Ignicoccus hospitalis KIN4/I: one gene and its partners. The protein of the gene in region 2 binds, or shares a complex with, the protein of the main gene of each other region. Links are inferred from orthologs where the notes say so. Each region holds a gene or a part of one and is shown on either strand. Other genes may lie near its edges.

What was found.
Region 1: IGNI_RS00550 (region 2) and IGNI_RS03955 share a complex: the UniProt entries of both Methanocaldococcus jannaschii proteins name them as parts of the 30S ribosomal subunit. The link is inferred for Ignicoccus hospitalis KIN4/I from one-to-one orthologs.
Region 3: IGNI_RS00550 (region 2) and IGNI_RS01465 share a complex: the UniProt entries of both Methanocaldococcus jannaschii proteins name them as parts of the 30S ribosomal subunit. The link is inferred for Ignicoccus hospitalis KIN4/I from one-to-one orthologs.

The regions. Positions count from the first base shown.
Region 1 is NC_009776.1:684,049-689,540, reverse strand. Bases 1,178-4,038 are described here. They hold IGNI_RS03955 (30S ribosomal protein S8e), read right to left. Parts: upstream 2,874-4,038; coding sequence 2,481-2,873; downstream 1,178-2,480. Other genes in these bases: IGNI_RS03945 (translation initiation factor IF-2 subunit alpha), read left to right, coding at 3,562-4,038; IGNI_RS03950 (nucleoside monophosphate kinase), read left to right, coding at 2,966-3,517; IGNI_RS03960 (signal recognition particle subunit SRP19/SEC65 family protein), read right to left, coding at 2,174-2,473; IGNI_RS03965 (H/ACA ribonucleoprotein complex subunit GAR1/NAF1), read right to left, coding at 1,909-2,109; IGNI_RS03970 (TFIIB-type zinc ribbon-containing protein), read right to left, coding at 1,178-1,902. In the rest of the region: IGNI_RS03980 (hypothetical protein), read right to left, coding at 1-489; IGNI_RS03975 (hypothetical protein), read right to left, coding at 548-832; more of IGNI_RS03970, read right to left, coding at 829-1,177; more of IGNI_RS03945, read left to right, coding at 4,039-4,359; IGNI_RS07535 (RNA-protein complex protein Nop10), read left to right, coding at 4,356-4,550; IGNI_RS03940 (CDP-2,3-bis-(O-geranylgeranyl)-sn-glycerol synthase), read right to left, coding at 4,504-5,019; IGNI_RS03935 (hypothetical protein), read right to left, coding at 5,007-5,492; IGNI_RS03930 (ribonuclease FAU-1 family protein), read right to left, coding at 5,476-5,492.
Region 2 is NC_009776.1:92,589-98,092, reverse strand. The notes cover bases 1-2,873. They hold IGNI_RS00550 (30S ribosomal protein S27e), read right to left. Parts: upstream 1,606-2,873; coding sequence 1,396-1,605; downstream 1-1,395. Other genes in these bases: IGNI_RS00540 (hypothetical protein), read left to right, coding at 2,803-2,873; IGNI_RS00545 ((Fe-S)-binding protein), read left to right, coding at 1,677-2,732; thiC (phosphomethylpyrimidine synthase ThiC), read right to left, coding at 1-1,313; IGNI_RS00560 (DUF763 domain-containing protein), read left to right, coding at 1-12. Also shown: more of IGNI_RS00540, read left to right, coding at 2,874-3,339; IGNI_RS00535 (M24 family metallopeptidase), read left to right, coding at 3,358-4,383; IGNI_RS00530 (winged helix-turn-helix transcriptional regulator), read left to right, coding at 4,377-4,790; IGNI_RS00525 (glycosyltransferase), read right to left, coding at 4,772-5,504.
Region 3 is NC_009776.1:240,970-246,589, reverse strand. What follows is about bases 1,178-4,166. They hold IGNI_RS01465 (30S ribosomal protein S19e), read right to left. Parts: upstream 2,912-4,166; coding sequence 2,444-2,911; downstream 1,178-2,443. Other genes in these bases: IGNI_RS01455 (hypothetical protein), read left to right, coding at 4,157-4,166; hflX (GTPase HflX), read left to right, coding at 3,042-4,160; IGNI_RS01470 (DNA-binding protein), read right to left, coding at 2,089-2,439; IGNI_RS01475 (50S ribosomal protein L39e), read right to left, coding at 1,928-2,095; IGNI_RS01480 (50S ribosomal protein L31e), read right to left, coding at 1,612-1,923. Also shown: IGNI_RS01490 (sugar phosphate nucleotidyltransferase), read right to left, coding at 1-892; more of IGNI_RS01485, read right to left, coding at 934-1,177; more of IGNI_RS01455, read left to right, coding at 4,167-4,348; IGNI_RS01450 (class I SAM-dependent methyltransferase), read right to left, coding at 4,331-4,837; IGNI_RS01445 (type I 3-dehydroquinate dehydratase), read left to right, coding at 4,818-5,465; IGNI_RS01440 (hypothetical protein), read left to right, coding at 5,468-5,620. UniProt on the Methanocaldococcus jannaschii protein: May be involved in maturation of the 30S ribosomal subunit.

The sequences.
Region 1 (5,492 bases), 590 kb from region 2 along the record:
TGACGTGACGGTCTCTGTGAACCTAATCGTGAAGACGTCGATTATAGTGCTGGTTACTGTCATAACCTTGGTCAAGGTTTTAGTTACCGTCGACAAGACAGTAGTTGGTACGGTCAGCGTGGAGACGACAGTCTTAGTTATGTAGAAGGTGATGGGATGGTAGACATCGCGGTAGAGAGTGGTCGTGACGGTGCTGTAGACCGTCTTTATTATAGCGGTTATTGTAGTGAACACGGTCGTATAGGTAGTCTTAGTTACTGTAGTGTACACCACCTTTTGCCCTTGAGGAGCCACAGTGACCGTGGTGTACACCGTAGTATAGGTGGTATTAGTTACCGGCACTATTAAGGTAGAAGGATTGTTCGGTATCAGAGTGGCGGTCACGGTGGTCGTGGTGTAGGTGGTGCTGGTAACGGTGGTATACACAGTGGTCTGAGCTAACAGCAGAGGCAATATGGACAGTATGGTCAGGAACGCCCTTTTGTTCATAGGTCCTCTCCGGTATGGGAACAAACACCCTCCTTTTATCTTACTCGTAATGAGAACCTTATCTGTTCACCAAGTAGTTTAATGCTATAAGTACCGCCAACAAGGTCCAACCCAACGCTAGGATCACCTTGAAGAATTTCTTAAAACCTTCGAGGATCTCTATTAGGGCATAGAGTACAGTTAAGGTAACCATAAATATTATGAAATCGCCGTATTTGGATGCTAGAGAAGGGTTCTTAGAGAAGACGTAAAGTTGGAGGTAGTGAGCTACGACCTCGCGGAGCCTTGCGAAGAGGGTCCCGATTACGTTTATTAGAGCGTTTATTGCCTCGTTCTCGTTCAACGCCGCGACCCGTCTGCCTTCCCGGACTTCCTAGATTTATTTTTCGCGGGCTTCGCCGGCACTTCCACAATTACTAGAACGTTGTCGACTATCTCCGTGTACGCGTTTCTGATAGCGTTCGAGCCCCTACCCAAAGCCTTCGCTATCTCTTCTTGGGTCAGCATGGACTTTTGGTCTATGGCTAAGATGCGCAACGTCAAATAGATCGCGCCGCCCACGTATGAGCTAATGTACTTACTCCCCAGGCTGTCCTTCTTCGCTTTTATGAAAGCGTTGGAAATCTTATGTATAGTTTCCAGCGCGAGAGTCTTCCTCGGGAGCTGCAGCCCGGAGTGCAGCTCGAGGAAGTTGAGCAAGGCTTCTGTTACTTTGGTTAACTTCTCTCTCGTCGTAGTATTACATTTCAACACCTTCTCCTTGCTCCCCTTCGTCCCGCCGTGGACTATGGCGTCGTGCACTAATACGTAGAGCTCCTTGACCGTTTTCTGCTCTTCAGAGTCCAAGCCGAGCTTGTTAAGCACCACTTCCGGAGGTATATAAGAGCCGCACTCCTTTATCACGGCTAATATTATGGCGAGCCCTACCTTCCTCCTGTACTCTATATCCTTCTTCCTGTATTCTTTCGGGAGCAAGTCATATATCTTGTCGGAAACGGCGTGTGCGTTCGCAACTATCTGCTTACCGAGGGGAGTTCCGAAAGTCCTCGCTATGAGCGAAGAGTATTCTTCAATACCCTTCTTGACATCCGCTATGAAGCTCTCCTTGTCATCGCCTATCTTCAAGCGGCTATGGAGCTTTGCCATTTTCTTGAATCTGAAGTTGTGTATATCCTTAATATCTATGACACTTCCCAAGCCCTTGTCATGGAGGCTAACGGTCAGAGCGCCCCTGCTGACTATCGGTTTGTTATCGCTCCCGTACCCCTCGAACGAATCGAAGCTGACTTCGCGCGACTCTTGCAACACTGTCCCGCAGCTAGCGCAGACCAAATCGCCCATCTCGTTTTGAACTACGTAGGTACTCCCACAGACGGGGCACTTGAGGGTACCGCCTCCGGCGATCGCGCTCATGGACTATCACCCCGTAGTGTTGCTCTTTCGGGTTTCTCCGAGGGCTTTAGCTACGACGAAAGGCTCTTGTACCGGCCCAATGATGTCTAAAACTTTCATGATCTTGTTATCTACCTTTATCTTGTCGCCTATCCTGGGGAGTACCTTGTCTTCGAGTTTGAGGACGTAGATTCCGGTACGCGTAACCTTGTACACATGAAACTTCACTACCCGGCCCCCGTGTTATGTAGGTATTACCGCTCCCACTTATTATTCGGTTGAAACTGTTCGTCTACTTCCCGTACCTCCTCCTCCGCAGTTCCTTGGCCAGTAACGTTATCACCTCGCGCTTGCTCCCCCTCTTCTCAACTAAGACGGGGCCCTCCTTGTTCCACCACTCTCTAGGGTACTTACCCTCCAGCGGCTTGGCTTCCAAACCCAAGGCAGCGGCGACCTCTAACAGTTCCTTCTGGGAGGGCCTCGCCACCGCGAGCTCCCGGGGGACCCGACGTCCCTCCTTCCGGCTCAAGGAGGAATCGAAGTACTGTGGCCATAAAATAACGTACTTCCCCTTATACTTCTTTAACGTCATATACGCCTCACTTCCTCTCTATTAACACTGCGTTAATCACTCCGTCTTGACCCGGCCGGGAGGTGACCACCGCGACGCCCAGCTCGGTCTCTATCTTGGTTCCTTTAACAATGATGCCGTGTCTCGCTAACTCCTTATTGGCTGGAGTTTCTAGAACTCTCAGTATCTTCACCTTTTTCGCGACGTTTTCGTTGGGGTCAACCACGTTAGCATAGGCGGCATACCTGAGCCTCACCTTGATGTTACCTCCCCTTACCCTCTCTATCTTTCTCTTCTCGTTCTCAGCTAAGGTAGTGTTGGTTGGGTAACGACCCATCCAGTACTTCCTCTTGACCTTTCTGTGTCTCCTCTTCTTGCCGCCAGTTATCTTCTTCAAGTCCGGGCCGTGGTACACGCCCAACGTCGCGTCCCCGTTGCGCCCCCAGCGAGCGCTTTATTTTTTCACTCTCGCGCGGCTGTCAGCGGGGGCCGAACATAACACGCTTACTCGTGGTGACGGCCGGCCTCCCGGGGTCCGGGAAGGGCACCTTCGCCGAGGTCGCTAAAGCGTTGGGCATACCAGTAATAGTTATGGGCGACATAGTAAGGGAAGAGGCGAAGAAAAGGAATTTGGAGCTCACATCCGACAACTTGGCCAAGGTAGCCGCTGAATTGAGGGCTAAGCACGGCAAGGACGTACTGGCCAAATTGGTGATTGACAGAATAGAGAGAGAATACAAAGAGAGCTGCGTAGTCCTCGTGGACGGTTGTAGAGCCCCCGAAGAACTGGAGACGTTTAAGAGGTACACAAAGGTGATAGTCGTCGCCATCGAAGCGCCCTTCGAGCTGAGGGCGGAAAGGCTCTCCTCCAGGGCGCGCGCGGACGACCGAGGGAACGTAGTGGAAATATTAAAAAAGAGAGACGAAAAGGAGATAGAGCTTGGCGTCAAGAAAATCATGGAGATGGCAGATTTCATAATTCCTAACACTAGGGACGTAGAGGACTTCGTAGAGCGGGCGAAGCTCCTCTTGAAGGGCGTTCTCAAGGAAGCTTGTGACGCGTAACTACCATTTAACCCCGTAAACCACGAAGGAGACGAGGAGGTAAAATGCCCAAGAAGAGGTTGCCCAGAGTGGGAGAACTAGTCGTCGCGACAGTCAGAGAGGTGTTCGACTACGGCGCTTACGTCACCCTGGACGAGTATGACGACTTGGAAGCTTACCTCCCTTGGAGCGAAGTGGCGTCCAGGTGGGTTAGGAACATAAGGCAAGTCTTGAAGGAAAACCAAAAGATAGTTTGCAAAGTCATAAGGGTAAATAAGAAGAGGGGGACGGTCGACCTCTCGCTAAAGAAGGTGACGGATTCCGAACGAAAGAGAAAGATGTACATGTATAAGAGGTTTAAGAAAGGAGAAAACTTGTTGAAGTTGGTAGCCGAAGCTCTCGGCGAGGACTACGACAAGTTATACAACATGTTGGAACCCCACATCCAGAAGCACTTCGGTGACTTGCTGGGAGTGTTTGAGGAGGCCGCCTTAGGAGGGGAGGAAGTGCTAACCAAGCTGGGCATTCCGGAAGAAGTGGCAAAGGCTATAACAGAAGTTGCGAAGACTCACATAAAGATAAAGCCGGCGAAAGTAGTAGGCATGGCCATATTGCAGTCCTTCGCGCCGGACGGAGTCGACCGTATCAGGAGGACCCTCATGAGCGCTTACGACTTCATCAAGGGTGACGAGATAAACGTGAGGGTGTATACTGTGGGGGCGCCTAGGTACATGGTAGAGGTGACGGCTTTAGATTACAAGACCGCGGGGAAGACGCTCGAGGCCGTGGGAGAGAAGATCCTTGAAGAGGCGAAAGCAGAGGGGTTAGAAGTGGCTAAGTTCGAACAGGTGGGAAGGAAATGAAGTTCTTAATGAAGAAGTGTGTGAGGTGTGGCAGGTACACCTTCAAGGACGTCTGCCCGGTGTGTAACGGACAGACGACAGTACCCCACCCGCCGAGGTTCAGTCCAGAAGACAAGTACGTTAAGTACAGAGTCCTAGCCAAGCTTACCAAGGAACGTCCTTCAAGTGAAGGTAGTACGCTATCAAGTTAGTCAGCTTGTGTAGTATAACTATTATTATTGCACCCAGCGCCACCAGCTTCCACTCGGGCTTCCACCCGACTGCAATCATGAAGGCAGTAGCTCCTACGTAGAAGTCGAGTTGGTCGACCAGAGGTAGGGGAGCGCCCCTCTCCAAGCCGATTCTCCTTTTAAAGAATGAAGAGACTATATCCCCTATTAGAGCCCCGAGGACCGCCATTAGGCCGTACACGTACAAGGCGGGCGAGTCCAATAGGACTGACTCTGCGCACGCTATAGTCGAACCGAACAACATTCCGACCATTAGTCCCTCCCACGTCTTGCCGTCACCTAGCAAGCGCCTCCCGTCCCAGAACCTCTTCCCGAAGTCGAGAGGAGTGCCCCTCCCCACGAAGACCGGAGAAGCGTTGGCCACCATAGCTGGGGCGTAATACATGACGAGATACGTTATCACTTGTACTATTGCGTTTAGATAGTCCAAACCTCCACACCTCCGCCGTAGTCCACATTCATTAACACTTTCCCGCGCTTGAAGATAACTTCAATCACTACTCCGGCCCACGGCTCTACGTAGTTAAAGAAGGGCGGCCTTTCCGTGAAACCGCTCGTCCTCAGCAAGATGAAGGCCCTCCTCCCACTCCTCGCCGTGTACTCCTTCAAGTACCAAGATACAAACGCCATCATCTTCCGAACGTTCTTAATACCTTGGAGCTCCTCCGGCTCTACCACCGCGACGTTCATCTTTCTCCTCATGGCCTCGTTCAGCTTTATTATCAACTCTCTCGCGTTATTGACTTCAGTCACCAACCCCTTCTCTACGAAGTACTCCAAGTAAGCTAAGTGAGAAGGTATCAGATACACCGTCTCTTCGTCGCAGCCCAAGAGGGATGGCAGCAAGTAGAGTTTCTTGAACGGCTCTCCGTAGGCCAAGGCAACTTTAGAGTTGAGCAGAGA
Region 2 (5,504 bases):
AGGGGGGCGTGAAGCTCTTCGTCCTTCTTCCTCCTCCACTTGTCCAACAGCAGGAAGACGCATAAGCTTCCGCACATGTTGCAGCTCTTTATGGAGGTAGGGCCGTACTGGTTCCTTATCTCCCTCGCCTTGTCCGGGTCGAGGGAGAGCCTTATCATACACTCCCAGTCCAGCCTCCCTCTGCACCTCCCCATCTCTATGTCAACCTTCATCGCCCTGTCCGGGTACTTCACTATGTCGGCCGCGTGGGCGGCTATTCTGAAGGCTATCACGCCTTCCCTAACTTGTTCTGGGTTGGGCAAGTTCAAGTGCTCCGCGGGGGTCACGTAACACAAGAAGTCCGCTCCGTGGGCCGCAGCTATGGCCCCTCCGATCGCGCCCGCTATGTGGTCGTAGCCGGCAGCTATGTCGGTTACGAGGGGGCCAAGGATGTAATAGGGCGCGCCCTCAGTAAGCCTCTTCGCGAGCTTTACGTCAGCCACCACCCTGTCCAAGGGCACGTGGCCCGGCCCCTCCAGCATAACTTGTACCCCGGCCTCTCGAGCCCTCTTCACCAGCCTCGCGTTTACCATGAGCTCGCTCAAGTGGTACTCGTCGTGGGCGTCCTCGAGGGCGCCGGGCCTCAGGCTGTCGCCCAAGCTGATGACCGCGTCGTACTCCTTAAACATCTCTAGGATGTAGTCGAAGTTAGAGAGGAGCGGGTTCTCCTTCCCGTGTTCGAGCATCCAAGCAGCTAGTATCGAGCCCCCTCTGCTCACTATGGGCTCCGCTCGGTCGCTCTTAACGGCCTTCGCCGCCAGATCCCTCGTCAAGGCGGCGTGAAGGGTCATGAAGTCTACTCCGTCCTTAAGGTGCTTCTCTATAGTGTTCAGTATGTCGTCCTCAGTCATGTAGAGTCCCGCTCCCTTGCGAGTAGCCACGTCCATGAAGGCTTGGTATATGGGTACTGTGCCCAGGGGGAGGGGTTCGGCCGCTTCCATGATCTTCCTCCTTATGACGTCCAAGTTCCCGCCGGTGGACAGGTCCATCACTGTGTCCGCTCCGTACTTCTTAGCTATCTTCGCCTTCTCGACCTCCATATTTACGTCTATTAGAGTGTTGCTCGTGCCTATGTTAGCGTTGACTTTGGTTAACATTCCCTCCCCAACGGCCACGGTCTTTACTCTGTCAGCCCTCTTGAGGTTCCTAAGGAGCACTATTCGCCCCGCCGCTAGACCCCTCCTCACGAACTCCGGGTCTACCCCCTCCACTTCGGCAATCTTCTTCATCTCTTCTGTGATCCTCCCGTTGCGTGCGTCTTTGTAGATAGTCATGGCGTGGGACCTTTAGTCCACACAGACCATTGGGTATTAAATATTAGGGTAGGGCTATGCAAGCGGTAAACAAAAAACGCGTTCAGTCGAGTATCCTGACGATCTCTCCCAGTATTTCAGCCTTCCCTCCCCTGGGCCTGACCAAGGGGGTCCCGCACATGAGGCAGGTGGCCGGGTAGGTCGCGTGGCTGAACACTATCTGTTCGTTGTGACACGTGGGACACCTAACCTTCAAGAACTTGGACCTGGGCTCCGGCGTCAGTATCTTGTAGAGCTTCCTCTTACGCGGCACCCTCTCGTCCCCGGGGCCGGAGTTCCGGCTTACAGTTATAATGGTTTGAGCGGACGGCTGACCGACGGGAAATGTTATACGAGCTCCTCTCCAACTCTTGCGTAGCCTGCGACCTGTGCGCCTCGCGGTGCCCTTGGTACCCGGTCTTCAAACCCTCGCAGAGGAACTTGGGGATTAGGGAGGCCGTAGAGAGCTGTACCATGTGCGGCAACTGCGTCTTGGGGTGCCCGCTGAAAGTGCCTACTCATAAGGCAACGTTCGAGAGGAAGGTTAAGGGGTTAATACCTAACGACCTAAAGAAGTTGAGGGAAAGGGTAGAGGAGAAGGGTTCTACCTTCGGGATCAAGATGGATTGGGGCGCGCTGAAGGGCTTCCCTCTGGACGAGAGGGCGGAGTGGCTCGTCCTCCCCGGGGGCTTCGACCCCTTACCCACCTCGCGGAACGACTTCCTCGCGCTCCTATGGACGTTGAGGGAGCTCGGGGTAGACTTCACCTTATCTACCGAGGTTCCGGAGGGCTTCGGAAACTTCTACTTCGATTATGCTGATCCCCAGTACTTCAAAAAGAAGGCAATTAAGATAATAAAAGTAGCAAAGGCGTTGGGGGTCAAGGGGCTCCTACTGAGCGAGTGCGGCGCGGACTACAAGGTCTGGCCGAGGGTCACGAGTTACTTAAAGATAAAACACGACTTGAGGGTAGAGATGGCAGTAAATTTGATTTCAAAGAAGTTGAGGCCGAGGCACGTGGTTAGGAAGGTCCCGTGGAAGACCTCCTACCATGACCCGTGCGGGCTCTCGCGTTACAACTTCTTGACCGAACCCCCGAGGAAGATATTGAAGATCATTAGTGAGAACTACGAGGAGAGGGAGCCGGGAGGGCGAGACCAACTCTGCTGCGGGGGCGGCGGAGGGGTTTCGCTCTCGGAGGCGTGGAAGAGGAGGGCCGTGGAGGCGGTGGGCCGGAAGAAGGTCGAACAGTTCAAGGGAGTAGAAATAGTAGCGACGGCTTGCGCGAAGTGTAAGTCGATGCTCTTGACCTACTCCTTGCTGCTGAGGGGCGGTTTCCGAGTGCACAGAATAGGGTACTTAGTGGCTTGGTCGATGGGCAAGCCCCTCCCCCCTCCGTAATATTGTTATCTTACTGAGACGTCCCTCCGGTAACCTCGCGTCCCCTCTAACGGTTCACCGGGGAGTCCCAGTGGGCCTGAGGGTTAAGGTAGTGGAGGCCTTAAGGAAGACCCACCGAACTCGGAGGAGGCTGGAGGCCTACTTGTATAAAGCTAAGGCGAAGGAAAGGGAACTGATGGAAAAGCTCGTCGAAGCGCAGAAGAACGGCGACGAGCTCAGAGCTAAGGTCTACGCCAGCGAGGTGGCGAAGCTGAGGAAGTTCGTAGAGAGCATAGCGGCGCTGGACGTCAAGCTGGAGCACACCGAGCTGAAGCTCCAGAGCGTGCTGATGTTAGGCGACGCGGGCGCCGCGCTCAAGCCGGTGGTGAACGAGATAAAGGCGCTCGCGGCGCCGGTGAGGAGGCTACTACCGGAGATAGAGGAAGAGATGAACGACTTGATAGAGACCGTTGACGAGCTCGCGGAGGAGGAGCTGGTGGGAGGCGCTTACGTGGACGTCTTCTTGGACCACGAGGCTGAGAAGATACTGAAGGAGGCTCAGCTGATAGCGCAGAAGAGGCTCGAGGAGAGCTTGGCGGTCGCCTCCGAGGAAGGTTCTAAAGCTTAAGTTCCTTCACCCGCTCGGGTGGCCTCCTCGAAAAGGAGTTACTCCCGCAAGAGGGAGCTGTTTTTAGATTGCACCCTCATCCTCCACCCTTCTAACGTGCGCTGGCTGACCGGCTTCGACGCGGGCATAGTCCTAATGGGGAAGGACGAAGACTACTTGATCGTCCCGGAGCTGGAGTATGAAAGGGCCCTAGAGGTCGTGGACTGGCTAAACGTGGTGAAGGGGCCGAGAGGGGCCCTGTGGAAGAAGGCCCTCGAGCTGTGCAATGGACCCTTCTTCGCCGACCTCTCCTACCTCAACTTCAGAACTGCAATAACCTTGATGACTGAACTCGGCGCAGGGGACGCGTCCAAGACCGTCAGGAGGGCTAGGATGAGTAAGGACGAGGAGGAACTATCGAGAATAAAGAAGGCTCTGGAAATAGCGGAGAGGGCCTTCCTAGAGACTTGGAAGGAGTTAGAAGAGGGCACAACCGAGCTGGCCGCCGCGGGCGCCTTGGAGGCCCACATGAGGGAGTTCGGGGCGCAAGAGTTCGCGTTCCCCACGATAGTGGCCTTCGGGCCCAACTCCTCCAAGCCCCACGCTGTCCCCGGCGAGGCCCAGCTCAGCTTCGGGAGCGTGGCGCTCTTCGACTTCGGGGCCGTTTACGGAGGGTTCCGGAGCGACATAACGAGAACCTACGTACCGGACAAGGAGCCCTACGCCTCTTGGTACCACGCGGTGCTGGAAGCGGTTAACGCCGCGCTTAAGGCCTTGAAGCCCGGGGCGAGGGGCAAGGACGTCGACGCGGCCGCGCGAGAGGTGCTGGCGGAGTACGGCTTCGAGAAGGCCTTCGTCCACGGCTTGGGCCACGGGGTGGGGGCGGACATACACGAGCCTCCGTTCCTCTCGCCCTCCTCGGAGGACGTAGTGTCCAAGGGGGCAGTGGTCACCGTGGAGCCGGGGGTATACTTCAAGGGTCAAGGCGGGGTCAGGGTGGAACAGCTCGTTTACGTGGATTATAATCCTATAGTGCTGAATTCCACACCGGTGATGTGGTGGTAAGGGCCGAGGGCCCCGCGCGCGAAGTGTTAGAGCTGGTCAAACGCTGCTTGTCGGAGCTCGAGAGCATAGACGAAAGCTTACAAAAGGAGGACATAGACCTAAACGAGGTCAAGAAGAGAATAGAGGAGATAAGGCCCTTCGTAAGCGCGGTGTCGGCGAAGTGGATACCGGAGATCCTCTATGCGTTAGCGCTCAAGAGGGAAATGAGCTTTAACGAGCTCAAGAACACGTTGGGAATATCTTCCAGAGTGCTTTCGGACAAGTTGAAGGAGCTTCGGGAGTTGGGCTTGGTTGAGAAGGTAGAGGTGGAGGGCAAGAGGGGCGCTTACGTCTTGACTGAAAAGGGTAAGAAGGTGGTCTACGCATTGACGCCGTTCTTAATAGCTGTCTACATTAACAAGGAGTAGATCCTCTCCCTGAGCTTGGCGACGTTGTCCCAAGAGGTCTGACGGGCGAAGCTCTGGAGCCTCCCCCAAGCGTCCGGGAGCTTGGGGGCCTTCATGAGGGCTGCCAAGGCAGCCTCGTCTCCCGGCCTGAAGGTCAGCTCCGGCGCCCTCTCCCAGCACTCCGCCAACCTCTGGACCCTCGAGCACAGCGGGTACCCTCCGGTAGCTACGGTCGTGTGGAAGGCACCCGAGACCCCGAAGTCGTTCGGCAAGTCTTCGTAGGGCAGCAAGACGAAATCTGAAGACTTTATGAGGGTTCCTAACAGCTCGTCGCTCAAGAAGCCTTGAACGCGCGCCGCCCCCAGCTCCTCCGCCCTCTTGACCAACTCCTCGTCTGCTTCGGAGAGGGGCTTGCCTGCCAACAGCAAGGTCCCCTTGCCCACGAGTTCATAGGCCTTAACCGCCACCTCCAGCCCCTTGTCCTTCCTCAATAGGCCGTAGAGCAAGTAGACGGGCCTCTCGTAGCCCAGTTCCCTCTTCTCCCCCGGTAAGGAGGCGCTACCGTGGGGGACGATAAAGGTCTTCTTCAGTTTGCCTAACATCCTATACAAGGCGTTTTCCATCATGAAGTGGTGTACTATTATAGCGTCGCTGGTCTTTAGCAGCTCCTCGTGCAGCCTCCTCCACCATGGGTCCGGGGAGAAGCGGACGGTGTGGAGAGTAGCGACCACCGAA
Region 3 (5,620 bases), 150 kb from region 2 along the record:
CCTCTGCAACCGAGCCCTCCTCCACGTCCACGAACGGGCCCGCGGAGCCCCTCACCTCCGCGCCGGGGCCCACGTAGGCCGGGCCCACGAGCCTCCCCTCCACGGTCGCCCCCCTCGCCACGTAAACCTTCCCCACCACCTCGCCCTCCACCGACCCCTCCACTTTGTGGATCAACTTCTTCTCCAAGATAAACTTCATAGCTTCGATAAGGTCCTCCGGGACCCCGGTGTCCTTCCACCAGCCCTCCACCACGGCGTACTTGACGTCGTAACCCCTCCTTATGTAACAGTTCAACAAGTCGGTTATCTCGTACTCGCCCCGCCACGAGGGCTTGAGCTCCGAGAAGCAGCTCTCGTACTGCTCCGGATCTCTGAAGGCGTAGAGGCCGGTCAGGGCGTAGTTGGAGGGGGGCCTCTCGGGCTTCTCCACGAACTTAACTATCCTCCCGGACTCGATTACTGGCACCCCGAAGCGCCTCGGGTCCTCTACCTTGGCGAGCACCACGAACGCGTCGAACTCCTCGTCAACCGAGTTGAACTTCTTTACCCACTCGTCGTCAAACACGTTGTCCCCGAAGTAGACTAGGAAGGGGGACCTCACGTTCGCGTTAACTATCGCCGTGTGTATCGCGTGTGCCACCCCGAGCCTCTTGGGTTGGAGCACGTACTCGAACCTCATCCCCAGGGCGCTCCCGTCCCCCAAGACCTCCTTGAAGAGCTCGCCCAGCCAGCCGACCACCACCACGGCCCTCTCAACGCCCACCCCCCTCAGCTGCTCTATGCCGTACTGAACCAAGGGCTTCCCGGCCACGGGGATCAACGGCTTGGGCACGGTGAGCGTTAAGGGCCTCAGCCTGCTCCCCTTCCCAGCGGCCAGTATTATCCCTTCCAAGGAGTTATTTCCCCACGAGTCGGGGGCGGGCTTTAGGTAAATTATTCGCCAGAGAGGGCCCTAGCTACCCTCGCCATTTCTACGCCCGTGGTAAGGTCGCCCACGACCGCCCCTTTGTTGTTGGCCACGAGGCCCGTCTTAACGTAGGGCACGCCGTAGTTCACCGTTCCTATGTCCAACACCACTTGGAACTTCTTCTCCAGCTCGTTCAGCTCCTCGTCGCTGGCGTCCGGGTGGACCAAACCTCCCTTGTCGTTTATCACCGCCACCGAGCCCACGGTGGGGACCCCCGCTATGGTCCCGGTCTCGCCCGGGACCCCGAGGACCTCGGTTACGTCCTTAACCCAGTTGCTCATTTCGGGATGGAAGAGGGCGAACTTGTCGTTGCAGAGTATCACGTTACCCATTGCGGTGAGTTTGCTGTATACGACCTTTATGGGCAAGTCCAACTCTCTTTTTAAGTTCTCTAATTCATACTCCTTTATTATTGAAGGGACCACCAAGGCGTGGTTGTTTCCGTTAACGAAGAGGCCTAGGAGGGTGCTGTCGGCTACCTTCGCCTCGACGACAGTCACTTTGAGCGCGCTCTCTACCTTCTTAACGACGTCCTCCTTCACCCCGGGCGGAATTAGGGCGAAGTCGTCGTTGGCGAACATGTACACGCCAATATTCGGGTTCCCAAAAATGGATATGGGGACTACGTCGAAGTTCATGTCGCTTCAGTCCTCCACGTCCTTTACGTTAGCGAGGGTGACGTAGGCTACCTTCCTCTCGCCTTCCTCGCCGGACTCGGTCTTGACGGTGACGTACACTTGCACCCTGGCCGGGGGCTTGGTGATGCTCCCGCTCCACAAGTAGTTGTTCACGGTGTTGTCTATCTTCACGTCCTCCGGCTCCACTCCGAAGTGTCTGGCCACGAACTCCCTAACCATCCTCACGGCCCTCTTGGCCCTGTTGCTCCTCCTTCCCCAGTAGAGCCTCCTCAAGTTTATTGTATAAATTACGCCGTCCTTTTCCTTGGGCACGCCCATCACCTCAGACGTTCTTTATCTTTTGCCTCCTCCAATACCTCCTCATGGGGTTCCGGGTAACCCTCCTGCGGGTCTTTAATATAACCCACGCGGGGAGGGCCCTGTTCTGCTTAGTCTTCTTGCCTAGCCTAATCTTCTTGGCCACGTGCTTGTAATGGGCCACCCTCACCACCCCCTCTCCTTTATGTTTATCCTCCCTTCTCTGCGCGTCTCGCCCGCCAGCCGGGCCAATATTTCCTTTACCTCCGCGTCCGTGAGGGGCCTGGCGATCCTCCCGGCCTGGGCGAGGGCTATTAGGTAGTTCTCCACTTGCTCCGCGAGCTCGGGCCTCACGAGCTTGACGTTAGCCAGCCTCGCGCGGGCCTCGCTGGTCAGTATGCTCTTCAGTATAGTCTCCTTCACCAGCTGCTGCTTCTTCCTCAGTTCTTCCGCCTTCCTCTCCTCTTCCATACGCTTTTGCAGCTCCATTAACTTCTTCTTCCTTATTTCCTCAAGCTCCCTGTCGTCGAAGCTCATACTCTCACCTCTCGGCGTACTTCTTGAGCTCGGCCATCTCTTCGGCTATTTCTTGGAAGGTGAAGTAGGCCACGTGGTCGAGCACGCTCCTCCCGGCGGGGGTTAGGACCCTCCCTTGGCCCTTTACCTTCTTCACCAAGCCGGCCTTCTCCAGCTGTTGGAGTATCTTCCTTATGTGGGAGCCCCCTGCCTTCCTGAAGTGCGGAGGGGCGACCCCCCTCCTCTGGCGGCCGCCGTAGATCGTCCTGAACGTCTCTATACCGAGAGGCCTCCCGGCGAGGTACAGCTTCCTCAGTATGCTCGCCGCCCTGTAGTACCACCAGTCCTCGTCCAAGGGGGGTCTGTCCTTGAAGCAGCCGGTCTTCGCGTACATGGCCCACTCCGGGGGCCTGATCTCGGGGAACCTCTCCTTCAAGTACATAGCCAACCTCTGGTTGAACCTCTCCGGAGGCACTTCCCTCGGCGTGATCAAGCCTTAGCTACCCCGGCGACCCTCCGGCCGAGCTATTTAAGTACCTTCAAGGTCCGCGGGCCGCCCGGGGCGATAACTTAAAGAGGCTAAAGGGAGCGCCCGCGGGTGGTTTCGCTCGAAGGCGGCTCTCGTGGCTTGTAAGAAGAGGGCTGACTTCCAAGAGGCCTTGGCCCTCTGCGAGACCGCGGGCTACGAGGTGGTCGCTACCGTTAACTTCTGTAAGAAGCCGCACCCGGCCACTTACATAACGCCGGGGAAGCTGGAGGAGCTGAAGGCTACAATTAAGGAGGGCGGGGCAGAGGCAGTAATAGTTTACGGGAACCCCAAGCCCTCCCAGTTCTACAGGCTCAAGAAGGAGCTGGGCGTGGAGGTCGTCGACCGCACCAGCTTGATACTGAAGATTTTCGAACTCCACGCCGGGAGCAAGGAGGCCAAGCTCCAAACGGAGCTGGCCAGGCTGAAGTACGAACTGACGTTGGCGAGGGAGTACGTAAGGAGAGTGAAGATGGGCGAGCAAGTGGACTTCTTGGGCCCGGGCGAGTACGCGGCCAAGTACGTCATAAAGGCAATAAAAAGGAGGATAAAGAAGATAGAGGAAGAGCTCGAAAAGATAAGGACGATGAGGGAACAACAGAAGCTCCGCAGAGTGAAGCGCTTGCGCGTGCCGGAGGTGGCGGTAACCGGCTACACGTGCGCGGGGAAGACCGCTCTGGTCAACGCGCTGGGCAAGCTTAACTTGAAGGAAGGGCCTGAGATGTTCACCACCTTGGCCCCCAAGCACGTGAGGGTGAGCGTGTACGAGAACGGCTTGTACGAGGCTATATTCATTGATACGGTCGGCTTCATAGAGGGCATACCGCCGCAGATACTGGAGGTCTTCCACGCGACGCTCGCCGAGATAACTTATTCCGACGCCGCCGTCTTGGTCCTCGACGGGAGCGAGGAGCTGAGCAGGGCGTTGGACAAGCTCGAGAGCAGCTTGGCTACTTTGGCGGAGATAGGCTTCATTGGGAAGCCCTTGGTAATAGCGTTCAACAAAATAGACTTGGTGGACGACTACGAAGAGAAGGTCTTGGAAGTGGACGACTGGGCGAGGAGCCTATACCCTTGGACATGGGGGACCGTTCCCATATCCGCGAAGAAGGGGACCAACTTGAGGCGTCTCGTAATAGAAAGCGTGTTGGCCGCGCGGGGAGCCCGGAATATAAAAGAACCGGAGACTAACGTCTGCGGGAAGGGGGCTTGTTGAAGAAGAACTTATTGTTAGAGGCCCTCCTCTCCCTCGACGGGAAGGCTGACGTCAAGTCCGTATACGAATACGTAAAGGCGAGGGAGCCCAACATAACCCAAAAGGAGTTCGAGGAGATGCTTAAAGAGGCCCTCTCCAGCGGGGACAAGATAATAAGGAAGGGGGACGAGCTACTCATCGACGACTAAGCACACCAAGTCCGGCCTCGCCTCCTCGCACTTCCCAAAGCCTAAGCCCTTCCCATTCAAGGAGCTCACAACGGCCTTGCGACACGTCCTAGCGATCTCCTCGAGGGCCCTCTCGGGCTCGGGCACGTTCTGGAGCATCGTGAAGCTGTAGCACGTATCGAAGGACTTGCTCCTGAAAGGCAAGCTCCGGGCGTCCCCCAAGACGAAGTCCGCCGGACGGTCGCCCCTCTTCTTCACGGCCTCCTCCAACATTCCCTTGCTCACGTCCAAGCCTACGTATATGCCTTCCACGTGCTTCAGCAGTAAGGCCGTGCCGCACCCCACGTCTAAAACCCTCTTTGACGGCTTAAGCATCTTTAAACCAACGGCATACTTTTTCTCTTGCTCCTCTCCGTAGAGCTCGTCGTAACCCTTGGCTATCGCAGAATAATATCGAGCGCTGTCCCTAACCGCCTCCCAGGGGTCCCCCGTGTACGCGGTGGCGTCCATACCGTTTACCGACTTAGGGCAAGTTAAGAAGCTTATAATTAAGTCGGCCGCCGCCGGAGCGGACTTCGTGGAGCTCAGGTTGGACTATTGGACCCGCAAGGAGACGCCCCCGTTCTTGGAAATGATAGAGTTGGCAAGGAACTACGGCTTAGACGTGATAGTTACGGTCAGGGACCCGGAGGAGGGAGGGGTCTGGTCCCCTCCTTGGAGGGGGGAGGCCTACGAGATGGCCTCGGAGGCCGGAGCGGTCTGCGACGTGGAGGTTAAGAAGTTTAAGGAACTCCCTTGCGATAGGGCGATCCTCTCCGTCCACTACTTCCGGAAGCCTCCCCGGGAGGGGGAGGTAAGGAAGCTCTCCCAGAGGGCACTGGAGGCGGGGGCGTGGGCTTTTAAGGTAGCTACGGTAGTGACGGACTTTCCGTCGTACTTCTTGTTGTTCAGCGAGAGCGTGCACCCCAGGACGGCCTTCATGCCTATGGGCGAGGGGACGGAGGCCTTGAGGTTGGCGTCGGCTCTGCTGGGCAGCTTCTTGAACTACGGGAGCGTGGGGGAGGCCACCGCCCCGGGCCAAGTGAGCGTCCGTCAACTGACAAAAGCCTTGAGCGCCCTTGGGGGGCGCGGGGACTGACCGTGAAGGGGCCTTCGTCTGCCGTCTTGATCTTGCTCTTCTTAAGCTTCATAGGAATAGACGTAGCTCACGTCATTGGAGTAATAAAGACGTTCCCCTTCTTCTTGTTCGTCGAGAACTTGGTCTACGCGGGCATTTCGTTGGCCCTCCTTTGG